2 regions of the Enterococcus sp. AZ103 genome follow, and region 2 is predicted to be linked to the other one. Evidence: a T-box and tRNA genes for the amino acid it is inferred to sense, from the RefSeq annotation. Region 2 holds a T-box; the other holds one or more tRNA genes.
What was found. The T-box of region 2 lies ahead of proS (proline--tRNA ligase). A T-box ahead of a tRNA ligase gene usually reads a tRNA of that ligase, here a tRNA-Pro.
Positions count from the first base shown of each region.

Region 1: it encodes a tRNA-Pro, which carries the amino acid that the T-box ahead of proS (proline--tRNA ligase) is inferred to sense. The anticodon was not compared.

Region 1 is NZ_JBIOSI010000001.1:777,129-780,528, reverse strand. It holds rRNA gene ID741_RS03940 (23S ribosomal RNA) at 1-875, shown strand, start outside; rRNA gene rrf (5S ribosomal RNA) at 958-1,073, shown strand; tRNA gene ID741_RS03930 (tRNA-Val) at 1,090-1,162, shown strand; tRNA gene ID741_RS03925 (tRNA-Lys) at 1,166-1,238, shown strand; tRNA gene ID741_RS03920 (tRNA-Leu) at 1,248-1,329, shown strand; tRNA gene ID741_RS03915 (tRNA-Thr) at 1,341-1,413, shown strand; tRNA gene ID741_RS03910 (tRNA-Gly) at 1,441-1,512, shown strand; tRNA gene ID741_RS03905 (tRNA-Leu) at 1,536-1,621, shown strand; tRNA gene ID741_RS03900 (tRNA-Arg) at 1,639-1,712, shown strand; tRNA gene ID741_RS03895 (tRNA-Pro) at 1,732-1,805, shown strand; gene ID741_RS03890 (CtsR family transcriptional regulator) at 1,941-2,408, shown strand; gene ID741_RS03885 (ATP-dependent Clp protease ATP-binding subunit) at 2,414-3,400, shown strand, end outside.
Region 2 is NZ_JBIOSI010000002.1:294,852-298,251, forward strand. It holds gene ID741_RS16005 (helix-turn-helix domain-containing protein) at 1-226, opposite strand, end outside; gene ID741_RS16010 (helix-turn-helix domain-containing protein) at 331-1,047, opposite strand; gene ID741_RS16015 (hypothetical protein) at 1,087-1,212, opposite strand; T-box leader at 1,318-1,513, shown strand; gene proS (proline--tRNA ligase) at 1,556-2,995, shown strand; gene ID741_RS16025 (lipopolysaccharide biosynthesis protein) at 3,012-3,400, opposite strand, start outside.

The DNA of each region.
Region 1 (3,400 bases), on a different contig from region 2:
TGTGAAGATGCAGGTTACCCGCGACAGGACGGAAAGACCCCATGGAGCTTTACTGCAGTTTGATATTGAGTGTCTGTACCACATGTACAGGATAGGTAGGAGCCGTAGAAGTCGGGACGCTAGTTTCGACGGAGGCAATGGTGGGATACTACCCTTGTGTTATGGCCACTCTAACCCGCATCACTAATCGTGATGGGAGACAGTGTCAGATGGGCAGTTTGACTGGGGCGGTCGCCTCCTAAAGAGTAACGGAGGCGCCCAAAGGTTCCCTCAGAATGGTTGGAAATCATTCGCAGAGTGTAAAGGCACAAGGGAGCTTGACTGCGAGACCTACAAGTCGAGCAGGGACGAAAGTCGGGCTTAGTGATCCGGTGGTTCCGCATGGAAGGGCCATCGCTCAACGGATAAAAGCTACCCTGGGGATAACAGGCTTATCTCCCCCAAGAGTCCACATCGACGGGGAGGTTTGGCACCTCGATGTCGGCTCGTCGCATCCTGGGGCTGTAGTCGGTCCCAAGGGTTGGGCTGTTCGCCCATTAAAGCGGCACGCGAGCTGGGTTCAGAACGTCGTGAGACAGTTCGGTCCCTATCCGTCGCGGGCGTTGGAAATTTGAGAGGATCTGTCCTTAGTACGAGAGGACCGGGATGGACTTACCGCTGGTGTACCAGTTGTCTTGCCAAAGGCATCGCTGGGTAGCTATGTAGGGAAGGGATAAACGCTGAAAGCATCTAAGTGTGAAGCCCACCTCAAGATGAGATTTCCCATTTCTTAAAGAAAGTAAGATCCCTGAGAGAAGATCAGGTAGATAGGTCAGAAGTGGAAGTGCAGTGATGTACGGAGCGGACTGATACTAATCGATCGAGGACTTAACCAAAACAAAATGGACTTGGTAGTTTTAAAGTAAGGAATGTTTTTTGATCCAGTTTTGAGTGAGCGAAGTTTACTCAATTAAATAGTGTGGTGGCGATAGCAAGAAGGATACACCTGTTCCCATGTCGAACACAGAAGTTAAGCTTTTTAGCGCCGATCGTAGTGAGGGGTTGCCCCTTGTGAGAGTAGGACGTCGCCACGCGAATTTTTTGATTTATGGAGGTTTAGCTCAGCTGGGAGAGCATCTGCCTTACAAGCAGAGGGTCAGCGGTTCGAACCCGTTAACCTCCATATGAGCCGTTAGCTCAGTTGGTAGAGCATCTGACTTTTAATCAGAGGGTCACAGGTTCGAGCCCTGTACGGCTCATAAAGATATGCGGGTGTGGCGGAATTGGCAGACGCACTAGATTTAGGATCTAGCGCCTTCGGGCGTGGGGGTTCAAGTCCCTTCACCCGCATTAAATAAAACGCCGGCTTAGCTCAGTTGGTAGAGCATCTGATTTGTAATCAGAGGGTCGAGGGTTCAAGTCCTTTAGCCGGCACTTTTTTAAGAAAAGCAACGAAAGTTTGCGGAAATAGCTCAGTGGTAGAGCACCACCTTGCCAAGGTGGGGGTCGCGGGTTCGAACCCCGTTTTCCGCTTTCTCTGAAAAGACCAGGGACATGCCGGGGTGGCGGAACTGGCAGACGCACAGGACTTAAAATCCTGCGGTGAGTGATCACCGTACCGGTTCGATTCCGGTCCTCGGCATTAGTACGAATAATGATGCGCCCATAGCTCAACTGGATAGAGTGTTTGACTACGGATCAAAAGGTTAGGGGTTCGACTCCTCTTGGGCGCGTAGTCTTTTTTTATTTTTACGGGAAGTAGCTCAGCTTGGTAGAGCACTTGGTTTGGGACCAAGGGGTCGCAGGTTCGAATCCTGTCTTCCCGATTCTTAGAAGGTGAAAACCTTCTATTTTTTTTACTCATTTTTAAACAGATAAGCTATTACTCTTTCTTTCACATGCTAAATTCGTTATAATTAAGGTCAGAAATAGTCAACAGAAATAGATAATGGGAGAGGATAATAGTGAGTCGAAATACCTCAGATTCAATCGAAGCATATTTGAAGGGTATCTTAGAAGACCATGAAATAATTGAAATCAGGCGAGCGGAAATGGCTCAATTGTTTAATTGCGTACCTTCCCAAATTAATTACGTGATCAATACTCGTTTTACCTTTCAAAGAGGATATATTGTTGAAAGTAAGCGGGGTGGCGGTGGTTATATTCGGATTAGCAAAGTGCAGATTTCCGATCAACACTATTTCTTAGAACAGTTAATGAATTCTTTTGGAACGGAAATTTCGGAAGCAAATGCTTTTGGAATTATTCAAAAATTATTTGAAGAGAAAATTGTGACGGAAAATGAAGGAAATTTAATGCTGAGTGCATTGTCGAAAAACACATTGGGAATTAGTCAAATTGAAAATAGATTACGGGCACGTGTATTACATGGATTTTTAGAACGTTTGAGTTATGAAAAAAAGGAGTGAAATAGATGGATCAATTATATACTGAAAGAGCGAAAGCAGTCTTGACGATTGCCCAACAAGAAGCGAAGTATTTTAAACATCGTTCAGTTGGTTCAGAGCATTTATTATTGGCTTTAGTTATTGAACAACAGGGAATTGCCGGAAAAACCTTGCGTCAAATGAATTCTACAGAAGCAGATATTCGTGAAGAAATTGAAAATATGACTGGTTATGGTTCAGTGACCAATTATGCAGAAGGTAGTTATTTACCTTATTCACCGCGAGCAAAACAAATTTTGATTTTTGCTGATGATGAAGCCAAACGTTTCAATGCTAAATTGGTTGGAACTGAACATATTTTATTGGGCTTACTGCGGGATGATGAGATTTTGGCTTCTCATATTTTAGTCAATCTTGGATTAAGCTTACCTAAGATGCGTCAATTGCTATTACGTAAAATGGGCGTCAACGAATCGATGACTGGTAGCAATGGTCAAAACAATCGTAGAAAACCGGCGAAACAAGCGACAACCAATTCACAAGGGACGCCAACGCTTGATAGTTTGGCCCGTGATATGACCAAACTAGCTCGGGAAAAACGTTTAGATCCAGTGGTAGGTCGCGATAGTGAAGTTCGTCGTGTTGTTCAAATTTTAAGTCGCCGAACTAAAAATAATCCAGTTTTAGTGGGTGAACCCGGTGTTGGTAAGACAGCCATTGTAGAAGGCTTAGCTCAACGAATAATTACGGATGATGTGCCAGAAGACATGCGTGGAAAACGTCTAATGATGTTAGATATGGGCGCATTAGTAGCGGGTACAAAGTATCGTGGTGAATTTGAGGATCGTTTGAAAAAAGTGATTGATGAAATCTATAACGATGGCCAAATTATTTTATTTATTGATGAACTGCATACTTTAATTGGTGCCGGTGGTGCAGAAGGTGCGATCGATGCTTCAAATATTTTGAAACCAGCTTTGGCTCGTGGTGAATTGCAAACAATTGGTGCCACG
Region 2 (3,400 bases):
TATTATCTTGTAAATGATGGACCATTTTAACATCTCCTTTCAATAATTCGTCTAATGACAACTGATAAATTTCCGACAAACGAATCACTCGCTCAATGTCAGGATAACTGCGTCCGTTTTCCCAATTTGAAATGGTTTGACGAGTAATTCCTAACGCTTCCGCTACTTCATCTTGCGTTAAATGAAGTTCGTTTCGTCGTTGCTTAATGCGCATCCCAACTTCCATCTGATACCCTCATTTTCTATTATTTGTCACTTATATTAAATCAAATTTCTTTGCTAATGACGATAAAAATCTTTTACCAAGTACGTAAAAAAGCTTTTACATCGTTAATTTTGGTAATTTTTCCGATATTTTAAAGGCGTTAAACCTACTCTCCTTTTAAATGCTTGAATAAAACTGGACGCATCTTTAAAACCCGTTTGAATAGCTATTTGTTCAACTGTTAGATCAGTTTGTAATAATTTTTCAGCGGCTTTTTTTATTCTATATTGCAATAAATATTCATAGGGAGAATAATCGGTAAATTTTTTAAAAGAACGCGTACACTCAGAAATAGAAATGTGTGCTGCTTGAGCCATTTCAGAAAGCCGAAGTTCTCGCATATAATTTTCTTGAACAAAATTTAATAACAATTGCATTCGTTTCTGATGCTGTAACTGTTTTTTATCCGCAGGTAATGATAACTGTTCTTGAGCTTGAATAATTTCTTGCCAGCAGCTTACTAACAAAACAGCAATTTGATATTCCCAAGCAAAATCACTTTGATTTAAATAAATTTGATTAATCTGTTTGATTTGAGACAAAATTTTTTCCTGACTAAGATCGCCTTGATTCAAATGCAACCATCTTTGTTGCTTAAGGTAAGGTAAAACATACTTTTGCTCCATTAAGCTTCCTAGAAAGAATGATAAAATTTTAGTTTGGACATTTAAGCTATAATAACTGCCGTCGGTCTGCATCGTTTTAGTTGTATGTAGAACTTCTGGTGAAATAAATAATCCCTCACCTTCTGCTAAAAAAACTAGCTCACCGTTTACTTGCATCCGTAAAGGCCCCTTTTCAGCAATTGTAAATTGTAACTCTTAGTGCCAGTGAAGATCATCAAATCCCCGACCTTTGGGGGTCATAGAAAATTGGTTTACGCGATAGATTTCGAAAGGAAAAGTTGAATATTTATATTTATTTTCTTCATGTAAACGATTATCCAATTTAGGCACCTCCAATTTTTAACAAGTATAACTTAATTTGAGCAGATTTTTATATTTTTGGAGAAAATAATCTGACTTTTTTACGTATAATCTTGATAAGCTAGCTTCAACAATTTAATTTAGCTTAGTAAATATGAATTGATTTTCAGAGAGTCGATGTTGCTGCGAATTCGATAATCAATCAAATTGAACCTACTAAATTTTTGGCTAGCAAACTAGTCCGTATTCTTGCGTTAAAAGATTTGAGTTGGGTTGCAGGCAACCAATCAAGGTGGTACCGCGAAGCAAATTCGTCCTTTTTTTATAGGACGAGTTTGCTTTTTTTATCAAAGGAGGAAAAAACATGACCAATTTACAAACAGAGGATTTTTCAAAATGGTATTTACAAACGATTCAACAAGCAGAATTAATGAGTTATTCGGAGGTGCGAGGCTGTATCGTTTTTCGTCCAGATGGTTTTGAATTATGGGAGAGAATCCAGCAAGAAGTTAATCGCTATTTACAATCTGAAGACATTCGAAATGTTTATTTTCCTATGTTAATTCCTAAAAGCTATTTTATGAAAGAAGCAGAGCACGTTGAAGGTTTTGCTCCAGAATTACCATGGGTAACAGAAGTTGGAAATGAAAAGTTGGAAGAACCGTACGCATTACGCCCCACTTCTGAAACTATGATTGGGCAATCTTTTCATGAATGGATTAAATCTTATCGCGATTTACCATATGAGATTAATCAATGGGCGAATGTTTTTCGCTGGGAAAAGAAAACACTGCCCTTTTTACGCACATCAGAATTTTTGTGGCATGAAGGACATACAGCCCATGCTAACGAAGCAGATGCAAGGAAAAGAACATTACATGTTTTGAACTTTTATGTTGAACTACTAGAAAAATTTTTAGCCATCCCGGTTTATGTAGGAAAAAAAACACCTTCAGAACGTTTTGCCGGAGCTGTAGACACGTATTCTGTTGAAGCTATGATGCAAGATGGGAAAGCAGTTCAAGCAGGTACCTCCCATTACCTAGGTACGAAATTTGCAGAAGCATTTGATATTCGTTACTTAAATCAAAAAAATCAACATACGTTGGTCCATACAACCTCATGGGCAGTTTCTACTCGTTTAATTGGTTCACTAATCATGGTTCATGGTGATGAGCAAGGTTTGGTTTTACCACCAAAGATTGCTCCAACCCAAGTAATTTTAATTCCAGTCGGTCCATATAAAAAAGTACCAAAAATTTTAACCAGATTAAATGAACTTAAAGAGCAATTAAAGACTGCCGGGATTCGTGTTCGCTTAGATGACTCTGATAATACTGCCGGTTTCAAATTTAATAAATGGGAACAAAAAGGTGCTTCCGTTCAATTAGAGTTAGGCCCTCGAGATCTAGCTAAAAATAGTATCACTTTAAAAATGCGAGACTTAGCGGAAAAAGAAACTGTTTCTTTAGAACAATTAGTACCTACCATTGAGAAGTATATGAATGACATGCAACAACGTTTACTAGAAAAAGCCCGGCAACGTGCTACAAGCAATGAATACACAAATATTCAGACTCTCCAAGAGTTAAAGGATCATATTAAAAACTGTCGTGAAACCAAAAAAACACCTGGCTTTGTTTTAATCGGATGGGATGGTTCAGCAGAAACAGAAGCAATCATAAAAGCTGAAACAGGATTTACAACTCGCAATATTCCTTTTCAAGCACCGGTGGAAAAAGAATTTGACTTAGTCAGTGGAAAGCCCGCAAAATATACTGTTTGGATTGCTCGGGCATATTAAATAAGTACGGCTCAAACTATAGAGCCGTACTTGTTTTTTTTATTAAAACTAAAAAATAACTCAGACTATCTCGTGTGCGCCACAGATTAATCAATAGATAAGCACCATACAAAGCGAAATAACCTAGAAAACTCACAAGAGGCGTCAGTAATAGATTCCCAAACACAAAAGCTGTCACTAAAATAAGTTCTTGAATATTTTGTTTCCCTACCTTTATTTTCAATTGCCCTGTCAACATTTTTTCCGCGAAGATACATCTAAATACTAAGCTCAATAAAATAACTCCGACTGTTAGAAGGATATTGTGAAAAATAAAAACAGTTAGTGCACTTAAAGCAGTCGATAAAAATAAAGTAGTTAGATTAACCATAAGAATCGTTCGTTCTTGACGCATGGTTTTTAAAT